DNA from 2 places in the Amycolatopsis sp. cmx-4-83 genome. Region 1 is predicted to be linked to the other one. Evidence: riboswitches for the same ligand, from Rfam matches in the RefSeq annotation. Region 1 holds a riboswitch; the other holds the start of a gene.

Region 1 (7,553 bases):
GTCGGCGTGCCGCTGGCCAAGCCGTCGCCGCTGTTCACCAAGCTCGACCCGGCGCTCGGCGAGACCGGCCCGGAGTGGGCGCCGATCACCAAGGAGTAAGAGGTATGCATGGGTGACGAGAAGCGCGAGCTGCCGCCGGTCCCGGACCGGCTCCCGGTGTCGGTGGTGGACGCGCACACCCATCTCGACGCGTGCGGCGCGGTCACCGCGGCCGATGTTGCGGCCATGGTCGACCGCGCCGAGCGCGCCGGTGTCGCCCGCGTCGTCACGGTCGCGGACGACCTCGCCTCGGCCCGCTGGGCCACCGAGGCGGCGACCTGGGACCCGCGCGTGTGGGCCGCCGTCGCGATCCACCCGACGCGGACCAAGGCGTTCGGCGAGGCCGAGAAGTCCGAAGTGGAGCGCCTGGCTGCGACCGACCGCGTGGTCGCGGTCGGCGAGACCGGTCTCGACTACTACTGGGACTACTCGCCGCACGACGCCCAGCAGGAGGCGTTCCGCTGGCACATCGACCTCGCGAAGCGGCTGGACAAGCCGCTGATGATCCACGACCGCGAGGCCCACGACGACGTGCTGCGCATCCTGGCCGAAGAGAATGCGCCGAATGCCGTAATCTTCCATTGTTTTTCCGGAGACGCGGAAATGGCCCGCAAGTGCGTGGACGCGGGATACGTCCTTTCCTTCGCGGGCACGGTGACTTTCAAGAACGCCAAGGGCCTCCACGAGGCAGCCCGGCTCTGCCCGGCGGACCAGTACCTCGTCGAGACCGACGCACCGTTTCTGACCCCCCACCCGTTCCGTGGACGGCCGAACGAGCCGTTCGGCGCGGCTTACACCGTCCGTCACCTCGCGGCGCTCAGGGGCGAAGCTGTCCACGAAGTCGCCGAAGCGGTCCGAACCACTGCCGAGCGGGTGTACCGACTCCCCAGCGTCACAACGGGGTGAACGCATTGCGACATCAGGGTTCCTTGATCGTCCACCTGATGGAGTGACGGGGATCACGACACTCCGGGGGGTGTTTGCGCAACCCGGCGGGACCCGTTACTGTCCCGTGATCGTGCCGGTCGGGCCTGCGCTCAGCAGCTTCCGATCGTCACGCCCAGTCGTAGAGACGGCGCCCCCGACCGCCGTCTCGTGAAAGGGAACGATCCCCGGTGACAGGTAGCAGACAGGCTGGAGCGCGCTCCGCCGTTCTCGAACGCAGTTATTTCGAGAACACCGCGTACGGTCAGCTCGACTTCTCCGACGACCCGAACATCACGCAGCAGGACATCCTCGCCGCGCTCGGCCCCGACGCCGACGCGATGATGGCCGAGATCGACGTCGACGTCGACGAACTGATCCGCCTCATCAACGCCGAGACGACGTACCTGCCCCCGATCGTCATCCCGGACGAGATCGAGGCGGACCGGACCGCGTCCCCGCAGGCCAAGCGCGCCGCGATGGACGAGAGCATCCGCCAGACCAGCAAGGTCTGGAAGCGCCGCTTCCTCAAGGGCGCCGTCCTCAGCGTCATGATCAGCGTCGCCGGCGGCGGCGCGGCCGCGCTGGCGATGAACAAGAGCGTCACCGTCGACGTCGACGGCCAGCAGCAGACCATCCACTCCTTCGGCGACACCGTCGGCGAAGTGCTGGAGGACGCGGGCCTGTCCGTCGGCGAGCACGACTCGCTCTCGCCCTCCCCGCAGGCGGAGGTCGGCGACGGCGGCGTCATCAAGCTCGAGCGCGGCCGCCAGCTCAAGATGATCGTCGACGGCGCGGAGCACACCTCCTGGGTGCGCGCGACCCACCTCGGCGACGCGCTGTCCCAGCTCGGCATGACCGGGATGGACAAGCCCGGCACGTGGATGTCGATGCCGAAGGACGGCGAGCTGCCGCTCCAGGGCGCCACGGTCGAGATCAAGACCCTCAAGAACATCACCCTGTACGACGGCGCCAACGCGCCGAAGCAGGTGAAGACGACCGCGGTCACGACGAAGGAGTTCCTGGGCGAGTACAAGCTCACCCTGGGCCCGGAGGACCAGGCCGAGGGCGGTCTGGACGTCAAGCTGACCGACGGCGCCCAGGTCCACATCAGCCGCACCGGCGTCTCGACGGTCGTCCAGAAGGAGTCCATCGACCCGCCCGAGCAGCGCGTCGACGACCCGGACCTGGACAAGGGCAAGACCCAGGTCGAAGACCCCGGCACGCCCGGCGAGAAGATGGTGACCTACAAGGTCACGCAGAAGAACGGCAAAGAGGTCGCCCGCGAGAGCATCTCCGAGCAGATCATCACCGCGGCCAAGCCGAAGATCATCCACGTCGGCACCAAGAAGGCCCCGACCCCGGCCATCGGCGACGGTTCCGCGTGGGACCGCATCGCGGCGTGCGAGTCGGGCGGCAACTGGGCCATCAACACCGGCAACGGCTACTACGGCGGCCTCCAGTTCGACAAGCGCACCTGGGACGCCTACGGCGGCGACGCGTACGCGAACCTGCCGAGCCAGGCTTCGCGCGAGCAGCAGATCGCGGTCGCGGAGAAGGTCCGCGACGCGCGTGGCGGCTACAGCGCCTGGCCGGTCTGCGGCAAGAAGGCCTGAGTTTCGCTTCGGAACGGCCCCCGTCCTTTTTGGGCGGGGGTCGTTTCGTCTGCGGTCCGCACCGAGCGGAACAGGGCCGGAGTACGGTCGGTAAGCTCGCCCGGTGGTTGAACTGTTGGGACCGGCCGAGATCCGGGCGCTGGCGGCCGAGCTGGACGTGCGGCCGACCAAGAAGCTCGGGCAGAACTTCGTGCACGATCCCAACACCGTCCGGCGGATCGTCGAGCTGGCGAACGTCACCGAGGACGACGTCGTCCTCGAGGTAGGGCCCGGGCTCGGGTCGCTGACGCTGGGCCTGCTCGCCACCGGGGCGCGGGTCGTCGCCGTCGAGATCGATCCCAAGCTCGCCGCGCGGCTGCCCGAGACCGTCGCCGAGCGGGGGGCCGAAGCCGCCGGCCGGCTGACCGTCGTCGGGGCCGACGCGCTGCGCGTCAAGAACGCCGACCTGCCCGGCGAGCCGACCGCGCTCGTCGCCAACCTGCCCTACAACGTCGCCGTGCCGGTCGTGCTGCACCTGCTCGCCGAAGTGCCCTCGCTCGCCTCCGGGCTCGTCATGGTGCAGACCGAGGTCGCCGAGCGGATGGCGGCCGGGCCGGGCAGCCGGATCTACGGCGTCCCGAGCGTCAAGCTCGCTTGGTACGGTCCCGCACGGAAAGTCGCCGCGGTACCACGGTCGGTGTTCTGGCCGGTGCCCAACGTGGATTCCGCGCTCGTCGCCTTCGAGCGCGCCGCCACCCCGGCGTCCGAAGACCGGGACGGTCTCTTCTCCCTGGTTGACGCCGCTTTCTCACAACGCAGGAAAACGCTTCGCGCCGCGCTCGCGGGCTGGGCGGGCTCGGCCGAACGGGCCGGGGAGCTCCTGACGGCCGCCGGGGTCGACCCGAAGACCCGGGGAGAGCAGCTCGACGTGCACGCTTTCGCCCGGATCGCGGCACGCGCGCGGGTCCACCACTGAATCCACCACAGTGGAGGCGGTGAAAAACGCACGTTTCGGCCGTCACCCCGTGACTGCGACACCTCCAGTCGTGTGATGTGGGCCAACGGGCTTGCTTTCGCTCCGTGGGATCGGCTTAACTCAGTACGTCCATCCCGAGCGACCGAGAGACCTGGCTCGTCGAAGTCGCAGCAACCACCCTCCACAGGGCAGGTGCTACCGCCAGGACCGATGGAGGCCGTTTTCGATGAAGAGGGTAGCTCGCCCCCTGCTGTTGACCAGGCGCCGCGTTGTCGACGAAGGCCGCCGCTCCGTCTCCGCATGTCGACGCTCGCGCTGAGCTTCGTCTGAGCCGACACACCCCTTCTTCACGCACCGTCCACTGAGGACGGACACTCGCTTGTGGCCGGGCGCGCCCTCGTGCGCTGCGCCCTGTTTTTCTGGAGCTATCGTGATCACGGTCGAAAACCTGTCCAAATCCTTTGCCACCAACGGAGATTCCGTCGTCGCCCTGCACGACGTGAGCGTCGAGGTCCAGGCCGGCTCGCTGTTCGGCGTCGTCGGCCCGGCCGGTTCGGGCAAGTCCGTCCTGGCCCGGTGCATCGCGCTGCAGGAGCGCCCCGACCGCGGCGTCGTCCGGCTGGACGGCCTCAACACCGGCACGCTCGACGGCCGCCGCCTCCGCGAGATCCGCCGTCAGCTCGGGGTCGTTTCGACGAAGCCGGAGCTGATCGCCGAGCGCACCATCGCCGGCAACATCGCTTCCCCGCTGGAGCAGCTCGGCGTCGACGGCCCGCAGCGCCGCAGCCGGGTCGGCTCGCTGCTCGACCTCGTCGGCCTGACCCCGCGCGCCGCGCAGCGTCCCGGTGAGCTCACCGCGGGTCAGCTCCGCCGCGTCGCGGTCGCGAAGGCGCTGGCCGCCGCGCCCGCCGTGCTGCTCGCCGACGACCCGACCGCCGGGATCGACCCGGAGGAGGCCGGCTCGGTGCTCACCGTGCTCGACCGCGCCCGCTCCGAGCTCGGCACCACGGTCGTCGTCACGACGCCGGACGCGGGCGTCGTCCGCCGGCTCTGCGACGACGTCGCGGTGCTGGAAGACGGCACCGTCGTCGAGCGCGGCACCGTGCTCGACCTGATCTCGAACCCGGGCAGCCGCACCGCGCAGGCGCTGCTGCCGGCCATCGAGACGTCGCGCTCGCAGTCCTCGCGCTACGACCGCGCGGTCGACGTCGTGCTGGTCGGGTTCGCGTCGGTGGGCGCGCTGCTGCCCGAGGCCGCCGGCCGCTTCGACGTCGAGTTCGCCACCATCGGCGGCGGGCTGACCCGGATCGGCGACACCCCGGTCGGCCGCTTCCGCCTCGGCGTCCGCGGCGAGCGCGCCGACGCGGCGCTGGCGTGGGTCGCCGAGCGCGGCGGCCACGTCACCCAGACCGCCCGCGGCCCCCAGGCCGTCGTCGCCGCCTGATCCCATCTGTCGCGAAGGCCACCTCGAGGAATTCGAGGTGGCCTTCACGGCGTTCAGCGGGAGCCGCGCGGGAGGACGAGGAACGCGGTGAGGGCGGCCGCGGCGACGATCGCCGCCGCCCAGGCCGACGCCGTCGTGTAGCCGTGGACGATCGCCGTCGGCGTGGTGAGGCCCGCCGAGACCGCGGTGGCGATGGTGTTCAGGGCGGCCGTGCCGAGGGACGCGCCCACCTGCTGCGACGTCGTCACGAACGCCGAAGCCGCGCCCGCGTCCCGCGCACCGACGTCGCGGGTGGCGACGTTCAGCACCACCGGCATGCACAGCCCGGCCCCGACGCCGAGCAGCAGCTGCATCGGCAGGACGACCCCGGCGTAGGACGCGTCCGGCGTCAGCCGCGTGGCCGCCACGAGCCCGCAAGCCAGCACGGACAACCCGCCCGCCAGCAGCGGCCGCGGGCCGACGCGCGGGAGCAGCCGTCCCGAAAGCTGGGTCGACGTCAGCATGTTCGCCCCCAGTGTCGGCAGGAACGCCAGCGCCGCGGCGAGCGCGCCGTAGCCCATCACGACCTGCAGCTGGTAGGTCAGGAACAGGAACATCCCGAACGCGCCGAACGAGGCCGCCCCGATCGTCAGGTAGGCGACGGCGCGAGCGCGGTCGCGCACCACCGCGAGCGGCAGCAGCGGGTGCGGGTGCCGGGCCTGCCGGCGCGCGAACCAGCCGAGCAGGAACAGCGACAGCACGAGGAAACCCAGCACCGGCAGGGAAAATCCCTGAGTGGCCACTTCGGACAGTGCGTGCACCAGCAGCACGACGCCGCCGCAGCTGAGCGCCGCACTGGTCCAGTCCAGCTGCGTGTCGCGGTGCGCGGCCGTCGGCGGCACGGCGAACCAGGCGCCCAGCCCGGCCAGCACGGCGACCAGCACGTTGACGTAGAGGCTCCAGCGCCAGTCGAGGAACTGCGTGAGCGCGCCGCCGACGGTGAGGCCCAGCGCGGAGCCGGACATCATGATGGCGCCGAAGATCCCGAACGCCTTCCCGCGTTCGCGGGGGTCGGTGAAGGTGAGCGTCAGCAACGACATCGTCGACGGCGCCAGCAGCGCGGCGAACACGCCCTGCGCGGCGCGGGCGCCGATCAGCCAGCCCGCCGACGGGGCCGCGCCGCCGACCGCGGACGCCACGGCGAACCCGGCGATGCCGACGAGCAGGGTGGTGCGGCGGCCGAGCCGGTCGGCCAGCCGCCCGCCGAGCAGCAGCAGGCCGCCGAACGCCAGCGTGTACGCCGAGATCGTCCACTGGCGGCCGGTGCCGGACAGGCCCAGCGCGCGCTGGGCCGACGGCAGGGCGATGTTCACGACGGTCGTGTCGAGCACGACCATCAGCTGGGCCAGGCCCAGCGCGGCGAGCGCGAGCCAGCGGCCCGCGACGCGCTCCGGCGCGGTGGTGGTCACGGTGAACCCCCGAGGTAAGCTGCAGATGCATTGCTTGTCGGCCGACAAGCAATGCCAAGCTAGGTGATTACTAGTCGGCCGTCAAGTAAGTTGAGGGGTGGAGCATGGCCGGGCGACGCACCGACACGCGCGAACGCATCCAGCGCGTCGCGCTCGAGCTGTTCGCCGAGCAGGGGTACGAAGGCAGCTCGCTGCGGGAGATCGCCGAGCGGCTCGAGGTGACGAAAGCCGCGCTGTACTACCACTTCCGCACGAAGGAGGACATCGTCACGAGCCTCCTCGAGGACTGGGGGACGGCGCTCGACGACCTCCTCGAGCGCGAAACCCGGCCCGAGGAGCTGCTCACCGCGTACGCCGGGCTGGTCGAAAGCAAGTTCGGCCCGGTCATCGGCCTGGTGCAGCGCAACGCGACGGCGTTGAAGGCCATCGCCGCGGGCGCCGGGCTCGCGGACCGGATGCTCCGCCTCCACGAGCTGCTCTGCGGCGGGTCCGACGCCCCCGAAGCGAGCCTGCGCGCGCGGCTCGCGCTGGTCGCCGTGCAGCTCACCAGCGTCGAAGGCGGCCCGGAAACCCCGCCGGACGTCGCGCTCGCCGTCGGGCTCGACATCCTTTCTCCTGGTCGGAACGCGGACACGTAGGCTGGTCGGGTGCTCGCCGTAGTTCCGCCCCCAGTCACCGTCCGGGTCCCGGCCAAGGTCAACCTGCACCTTTCGGTCGACGACCTGCGCGAAGACGGTTACCACGAGCTGGTGACCGTGTTCCAGGCGCTGTCGCTGACCGACGAAGTGACAGTCGCGGTCACCGACGACCCCGGCATCGAGGTCTACGGCGAAGGTGAAGGCACCGTCCCGACCGGCCCGGAAAACCTGGCGTGGCGGGCGGTCGAACTGCTCGCCAAGCACGTCGGGCGCACCGGCGAGCCGAAGGTCCGGGTGGTGCTGCGCAAGGGCATCCCGGTCGCCGGCGGCATGGCGGGCGGCAGCGCCGACGCGGCGGCGACCCTGGTCGGCCTCGCGTCGCTCTGGAACCTCGACGTCACGCGCGACGAACTGGCCGGGCTCGCCGCCGGCCTGGGCAGCGACGTCCCGTTCGCGCTCTACGGCGGCACCGCGCTCGGCACCGGGCGC
Region 2 (7,553 bases), on a different contig from region 1:
TTCCTCACGGCGGTGGCGCCGCGGGTGGCCTTGGTCAGCGTGGGCGCCGGCAACACCTACGGCCACCCGAACAAGTCCACAATGGACACCTTGACGGCGCTCGGTGCGCTCGTCACGCGGACCGACGTCGACGGCGACACGGCGGTCGTGACGGACACGGCGGGGCCGGCGGTCGCGCGCCGGGGCGAGCCTCGTGGCCCGCCGCGCCGCTGAAACCCGGGGCACGCCTCGCGGCGCGCCCCGGGCCGGCGGACGTCAGTAGCCGAGCGCCTTGTTCACGGCGGCGGCCGACGGGGGCACGATCGCCTTGGGACCCACGTGGTTCTCGATCGCGTCGAGGGTCTTGAGGCCGTCGCCGGTGATCAGCAGGACGGTCTCCGCGTCCGGGTCCAGCTTGCCCGTCTCGATCAGCTTCTTCGCCGTGGCGACGGTGACGCCGCCGGCCGTCTCGGTGAAGATGCCTTCGGTGCGGGCCAGCAGGCGGATGCCTTCGACGACCTCTTCGTCGGTGACGTCCTCGATCGCGCCACCGGTGCGGTTGACGACGTCGAGCACGTAGGGGCCGTCGGCCGGGTTGCCGATCGCCAGCGAGCGGGCGATGGTGTCCGGCTTCACCGGCTGGACGACGTCATGGCCGGCGCGGAACGCGGCCGACACCGGCGAGCAGCCGGTGGCCTGGGCGCCGAACACCTTGTACGGGCTGGCGTCCACGAGGCCGAGCTGGCCCAGCTCACGGAAACCCTTGTCCACCTTGGTCAACTGCGAACCGGAGGCGATCGGCACGACGATCTGCGAGGGGATGCGCCAGCCGAGCTGCTCGGCGACCTCGAAGGCCAGCGTCTTCGAGCCTTCCGAGTAGTACGGCCGGACGTTCACGTTCACGAACGCCCACTTCGGGTGCTCGCCGGCCAGCTCGGTGGCGAGGCGGTTGACGTCGTCGTAGTTGCCGTCGACCGCGACGAGGTCGCCGTCGTACACGGCGGTGGTGAGGATCTTGGCGCGCTCGAGGGACTTCGGGATCAGCACGACCGACCGCCAGCCGGCGCGGGCCGCGGCGGCGGCCGTCGCGTTGGCCAGGTTGCCGGTCGACGGACACGCGAGCACCTCGAAGCCGAACTCGCGGGCCGCGGCCAGCGCGACGGCGACGACGCGGTCCTTGAACGAGTGCGTCGGGTTGCCGGTGTCGTCCTTGACCCACAGGCGCTTGAGGCCGAGTTCCTTGGCGAGGCGGTCGGCGCGGACCAGGCGGGTCGCGCCCGGCTCGGTGTTGGGGATCTCTTCGACGTTGGACGGAACCGGGAGGAGTTTCTTGTAGCGCCAGATGTTCTTGGGGCCGGCCTCGATGTCTTCGCGGCGGACGCGGCCGAAGTCGTAGGCGACCTCGAGCGGCGAGAAGTCTTCGGCGGAGACGAATTCGGGGGCGAGCGGCTGCCGGTGGCCCTCTTCCTTCGACACCAGCTCGACGGCGGGACCGAGGTCCGGGGTCTTGGTGGTGGAGGTCGTGCCGAGGGTTGCGGTCATCGCGAGGTTCCTTCCTCATCTGCCCCGCCGAAGCGGGCCGGAATTGGCACCGTGGTCGTCAGCTACCCCGCGATCGCGGGATGACGGGCTGTACGCCGGTTGCCGGGGCTTCGTCGGGCCGTTCCCTCTGCCCCTCTGGATGAGCGGTATTCAGTTGTCGGTGCGCGCACGCCGGGATTCCCCGGGGCGGGCTGCCTCGCCTACACCGTACGACATGGTGCTCGAGCCGTGCCATGGTGTCCGCTCGACATCACCGGAGCGGGCGCACCGCGGCGCGGGTGAGAGGATTCGGGGGTGACCGCGCAAGCCACCGCCCCGGCCCCGCTGCACCTGGTGCTGGGTGACGAAGAACTGCTGATCGAGCGGGCCGTCCGCGAGACGCTGGCCGCCGCCCGCGCGATGGACGCCACGGCCGAGCTGACCCGGGTCCGGGTGTCCGATCTCACAGCCCCCGAGCTGGCCGAACTGGTGAGCCCGTCGCTGTTCAGCGAGGGCCGCGTGATCGTCCTCGAATCGGCGCAGGACATCTCGCAGGAGCTGGCCGACGCCGTGGCGTCCTACCTGAAGGACCCGGCGGAGGGGGTCGTGCTCGTCGTCGTCCACACCGGGGGCGGCCGCAGCAAGGCGGGCAAGACGCTCCCGGCGTCGCTGAAGAAGGCCGGGGCCGAGATCACGGAGTGTCCGAAGCTGACGAAGCCGGCCGAGCGCGAGCAGTTCGTGCGGCACGAGGTGCGCCGGGCGGGCGGCAAGATCGACCCGGCCGGGGTCGCCGCGCTGATCGACGCCGTGGGCTCCGACCTGCGCGAACTCTCCTCGGCGGCCAATCAGCTGGTGGCCGACACGGGCGGGACGATCGACACCGACGCGGTCCACCGGTACCACCGCGGCCGCGCCGACGTGACCGGGTTCGCGGTCGCGGAGAAGGCCGTCAGCGGCGACCGCTCGGCGGCGCTGGAGTCGTTGCGCTGGGCGATGCAGCTGGGGGTCCCGCACGTCCTGGTGGCGGACGCGCTGGCCGACGCGGTCCGCACGATCGCGCGCGTCTCGGGGGCCGGGCGCGGCAACCCGAACCAGCTGGCGGGTGAGCTGGGCATGCCGCCGTGGAAGATCCGCAAGGCGCAGGGCCAGTCCCGCGGGTGGAACCAGGACGGCCTGGCCACGGCCATGCGGGTGGTCGCACGGCTGAACGCCGAGGTCAAGGGCGTGGCGGCGGACCCGGGCTACGCGCTGGAGCGCGCTGTCCTCGAGGTCGCGGCGGCCAAGGGCGACCGCTGACCCCGGACACGGAGAAGGCCCCGGCCGGAGCCGGGGCCTTCCCAGAAATCAACCAGCTCAGAGCGCGTTGACGCGCTTGGCCAGCGCCGACTTCTTGTTGGCGGCCTGGTTGGCGTGGATGACGCCCTTCGAGACGGCCTTGTCCAGCTTCTGGGCGGCGTCGCGCTGCAGCTCCGTGGCCTTGGCCTTGTCGCCGGCGTCGGCCGCTTCGCGGACCTTGCGGATCGCGGTCTTCACCGAGGACCGGATCGCCTGGTTGCGCTGACGCGCCTTCTCGTTCGTGGTGATGCGCTTGATCTGCGACTTGATGTTGGCCATGAGGCAACTCCTGCTTTCACTCGGTGAGATCCGCCGCCGCGCTCGTTCGGCCCCGCTGAAAAGCGGGTTTCCTCCATGACGGAATGCCGCACGGCAACGAGCGTCCACTTTAACAGCCCAGCTCGCGGCGGCTTCCGGCGGCACCTGATCACCGGGGGTACGGTGGACGGCGGTCAGTGCCTAGGGTTCCGTCGCCGGTCCGCACGCCGTACACACAACCAGGGCCGGGCGGGTCTGGTCCGAGCGGCACCATCGGCGGGCCCGGACGGCCGGTCGTTCATCTGACGGGGCAAAAGCCTGGAGGACCCGGTTTTCGCGCCCGCGAAAACCCGTGAGGGGTCCCGTGAACGCCACCGCCCTGTCCCTCGTCCTCGTCGCCGCCGTGGTGCACGCCGCGTGGAACCTCGCCGCCAAGCGGATCTCCTCCGGCGGCACCCAGTTCGTCTGGCTCTACTACACCGTCGGCGCGGTCGTGCTCTTGCCGATCACGGTGGTGCAGCTCGTCGTCGAAGCGGACCGTCCACAGTGGAGCTGGCTGCTCGCCGGGTTCGTCACCTCGGTGCTGCACATCGCCTACGGGATCGTGCTGCAACGCGGCTACCGCGTCGGTGACCTGTCCGTCGTCTACCCGGTCGCCCGGGGCACCGGACCGCTGCTGTCGGTGCTGGCCGCCGTCCTGGTGCTGGGTGAACGCCCCGGGTGGCTCGGTCTCGTCGGCGCGTTCCTGGTCATCGCCGGGGTACTGGTGATCAGCACCGGCCGTGGCGGCGGTGACCCGCGGGCCCGCCGGGCCGGGATCGGCTACGGGCTGCTGACCGGGGCCGTCATCGCCGGGTACACGCTCTGGGACGCGCACTCGGTGACCGGTCTCGGCGTGCCGCCGGTCGTCTACTTCGGCCTCGGCTCGATCCTGCAGAGCGTGCTGCTCGTGCCCGGTGCGCTGGCCGGCCGCGCCGAAGTGACGCGGATCTGGCGCGAGCAGCGCCGCGAGGTGTTCGTGGTCGGGCTGCTCTCGCCGGTCGCCTACATCCTCGTCCTGTTCGCCCTCACGATGGCGCCGGTCAGCCTGGTCGCACCCGCCCGCGAGCTGAGCATCGTGCTCGGCGGCCTCGCCGCGTGGCTGGTGCTGGGCGAACGCGACGCCGTGCGGCGGCTCGCCGGCTCGGTGCTCGTGCTGTCCGGCATCGCCGCGATTGCGGCCGCCTGAGCCCGTCCGGTAGGGATGGTGCGATGGAAGTCCTGAAGAGCAGGCTGATCATCCGCCCGCGCGACGCCGCCGCGACCACCGCGTTCTACCGCGACACCCTCGGCCTGGCCGTCGAGCGCGAATTCCCCGGCGGCACCGTGTTCTTCCTCGGGCACGGCTCCCTGGAGGTCTCCGGCGAGGGCGAGACGGGCTCGTCGCCCGATCTGGTGCTCTGGCTGCAGGTCCGCGACCTGGCCGGCACCCTCGCCGACCTCGAGGCCAAGGGCCTGGAACCGGTCCGGGACGCCCAGCGCGAGCCCTGGGGCCTGGACGAGGCCTGGATCGCCGACCCGGACGGCACGCGGATCGTCCTGGTCGAGGTCCCCGAAGGCCACCCGATCCGGACGGACACCCGCTAGGCGGGCTTGACGGCGCGCAGCTGGGCGGCGAGCGCGGCGAAACCGGGCGGCTCCCAGGTCCACGTCTGCAGGTCGGCGAAGCCCGCCGCCGTGGCCTCGTCGGCCAGCACGTGCCTGCTCACGGGCAGCCACTTCTCGTGCGCGGACAGCAGCAGCCGTCCGCCGGGGCGCAGGACCCGGAACAGCTCGGCGAAGCCCGCCGCGCGGTCGTCCCAGAGCATGACGTTGTTCACGGTCAGGACCACGTCCACCGACTCGCCGGGCTCGCCGGTGCGCGCGGCCGAACCCTCTCGCAGCTCGGCGCGGTCGCCGCAGCGGTCGTGGCACAGCGCGAGCATCTCGGGGGAGGGGTCGACGCCGATGGTGCGGCCGGCCAGGCGCGCGGCCGCGTCGAGGCCGACGCCGGGGCCGGGGCCGATGACCAAGGCGGTTTCGTCCGGTTCGATCTTCGCGAGGTCGACGACGCGGTGTTCGGTCGCGGCGTTGCCCCGCGCCATCACCCAGCCGCCGAGGCGGCCGAGCGGTCCCGAAGGGTGACCGAACGCACGGTCGAGAACGCGGGAAAACCCGCTGGTCTCCGGCTGGGGAGGGGGTGCCGGCTGGTGCGGAGTGCTCATACTTCGAGGGCACCACGGATCGCGAAACCCCGCATCGGGGATGACCCCCACCCGCACCCGGAGGGCCATGGGACCATAGAGGTGGCCATCCCCGACTTTCCGAGGACTCATTCGAGTGACGACGTTCGCCGACACCACCTTCACGCCGCCGGAGCTCATCCGGAACTTCTGCATCATCGCGCACATCGACCACGGCAAGTCCACCCTGGCCGACCGCATGCTGCAGCTCACCGGCGTCGTGGAAGAGCGGGCCATGCGCGCTCAGTACCTCGACCGGATGGACATCGAACGCGAGCGCGGCATCACGATCAAGGCGCAGAACGTCCGGCTGCCCTGGCAGGTCGACGGGCAGGACCACGTCCTGCACATGATCGACACGCCCGGCCACGTCGACTTCACCTACGAAGTCTCCCGGGCCCTGGAGGCGTGCGAAGGCGCCGTCCTGCTGGTCGACGCCGCGCAGGGGATCGAGGCCCAGACGCTGGCCAACCTCTACCTCGCGCTGGAGAACAACCTCCAGATCATCCCGGTGCTCAACAAGATCGACCTGCCCTCGGCCGACCCCGACAAGTACGCGGGTGAGCTGGCCCACATCATCGGCTGCGAGCCCGACGACGTCCTGCGGGTGTCGGCCAAGACCGGCATGGGCGTCGGCGCGCTGCTCGACGAGGTGGTGAAGTCGGTCCCGGCGCCGCAGGGCGACGCGGACGCGCCGGCGCGGGCGATGATCTTCGACTCGGTCTACGACACCTACCGCGGCGTCGTCACCTACATCCGGGTGGTCGACGGCAAGATCACCCCGCGCGAGCGCATCAAGATGATGTCCACCGGCGCCACCCACGAGCTCCTGGAAGTCGGCATCATCTCGCCGGAACCCAAGGCCAGCAAGGGACTCGGCGTCGGCGAGGTCGGCTACCTGATCACCGGTGTGAAGGACGTCCGGCAGTCGAAGGTCGGCGACACCGTGACGTCCGAGCGCCACGGCGCCAAGGAGGCGCTGGCGGGCTACCGCGAGCCGAAGCCGATGGTCTACTCCGGGCTTTACCCGGTGGACGGCTCGGACTACCCGGAGCTGCGCGAGGCGCTGGACAAGCTCCAGCTCAACGACGCCGCGCTCGACTACGAGCCGGAGACGTCGGTGGCGCTGGGCTTCGGCTTCCGCTGCGGCTTCCTCGGCCTGCTGCACCTGGAGATCACGCGCGACCGCCTCGAGCGAGAGTTCGGCCTCGACCTGATCTCGACGGCACCCAACGTGGTCTACGACGTCGTACTGGACGACGGCAAGGAAATCCACGTCACCAACCCCTCGGACTGGCCGACCGGCAACAAGATCGACAAGGTGCTGGAGCCGGTCAGCAAGGTCAGCATCCTGGCGCCGTCGGAGTTCATCGGCACGATCATGGAGCTGTGCCAGAACAAGCGCGGTCAGCTGCTCGGCATGGACTACCTGTCCGAGGACCGGGTCGAGCTGCGCTACAACCTGCCGCTGGGCGAAATCATCTTCGACTTCTTCGACACGCTGAAGTCGCGGACGCGCGGCTACGCGTCGCTGGACTACGAAGAGGCCGGCACGCAGTCGGCGGACCTCGTCAAGGTGGACATCCTGCTGCAGGGCGAGGGTGTCGACGCGTTCTCCGCGATCGTGCACAAGGACGACGCCTACAACTACGGCAACCGCATGGTGAACCGGCTTCGCGAGCTGATCCCGCGGCAGAACTTCGAAGTGCCCATCCAGGCCGCCATCGGCGCGCGGATCATCGCGCGCGAAACGATCCGCGCGATCCGCAAGGACGTTCTCGCCAAGTGCTACGGCGGTGACATCTCGCGGAAGCGGAAGCTGCTGGAAAAGCAGAAGGAGGGCAAGAAGCGGATGAAGACCGTCGGCCGCGTCGAGGTCCCGCAGGAAGCCTTCGTCGCCGCACTGTCCACTGAGGACTCGGGTAAGAACAAGAAGTGAGTGTCGCCTCGAAGTGACACCGGCGCCGTTGTTCACTCTTACGCGTGAATAACGGCGCCGAACCCGTGTTCGATGCGGTTTCTGTCGGTGCTCTCTGGTGCTCTGGTGCGAAGAGCGAAAGGAGGGCACGATGACTCTCATGATGGACTTCCAGTATCCGACCGGGTCGGGCCCCATGACGGTGCGCGACCTGGAGGGGATGCCGGATGACGGCCGAAGATACGAGCTCATCGACGGGGCGCTGCTCGTGACCCCGGCGC

Evidence for each region. Region 1 has a riboswitch for S-adenosylmethionine ahead of ACLJQM_RS09435 (methionine ABC transporter ATP-binding protein). Riboswitches for the same ligand answer to the same signal wherever they lie in the genome.
Region 2: another riboswitch for S-adenosylmethionine. It lies ahead of thrC (threonine synthase); the one in region 1 lies ahead of ACLJQM_RS09435 (methionine ABC transporter ATP-binding protein).

Annotation. Positions count from the first base shown of each region.
Region 1 covers NZ_JAEBEF010000002.1:902,979-910,531, forward strand. Annotated here, with positions in the region: gene metG (methionine--tRNA ligase) at 1-99, shown strand, start outside; gene ACLJQM_RS09420 (TatD family hydrolase) at 109-945, shown strand; gene ACLJQM_RS09425 (transglycosylase family protein) at 1,155-2,579, shown strand; gene rsmA (16S rRNA (adenine(1518)-N(6)/adenine(1519)-N(6))-dimethyltransferase RsmA) at 2,683-3,534, shown strand; SAM riboswitch class I at 3,661-3,751, shown strand; gene ACLJQM_RS09435 (methionine ABC transporter ATP-binding protein) at 3,965-4,978, shown strand; gene ACLJQM_RS09440 (MFS transporter) at 5,032-6,426, opposite strand; gene ACLJQM_RS09445 (TetR/AcrR family transcriptional regulator) at 6,531-7,064, shown strand; gene ACLJQM_RS09450 (4-(cytidine 5'-diphospho)-2-C-methyl-D-erythritol kinase) at 7,074-7,553, shown strand, end outside.
Region 2 covers NZ_JAEBEF010000009.1:505,399-512,951, forward strand. Annotated here, with positions in the region: gene ACLJQM_RS29230 (ComEC/Rec2 family competence protein) at 1-213, shown strand, start outside; gene thrC (threonine synthase) at 256-1,521, opposite strand; SAM riboswitch class I at 1,534-1,667, opposite strand; gene holA (DNA polymerase III subunit delta) at 1,816-2,796, shown strand; gene rpsT (30S ribosomal protein S20) at 2,854-3,114, opposite strand; gene ACLJQM_RS29250 (DMT family transporter) at 3,458-4,321, shown strand; gene ACLJQM_RS29255 (VOC family protein) at 4,345-4,719, shown strand; gene ACLJQM_RS29260 (class I SAM-dependent methyltransferase) at 4,716-5,336, opposite strand; gene lepA (translation elongation factor 4) at 5,452-7,293, shown strand; gene ACLJQM_RS29270 (Uma2 family endonuclease) at 7,424-7,553, shown strand, end outside.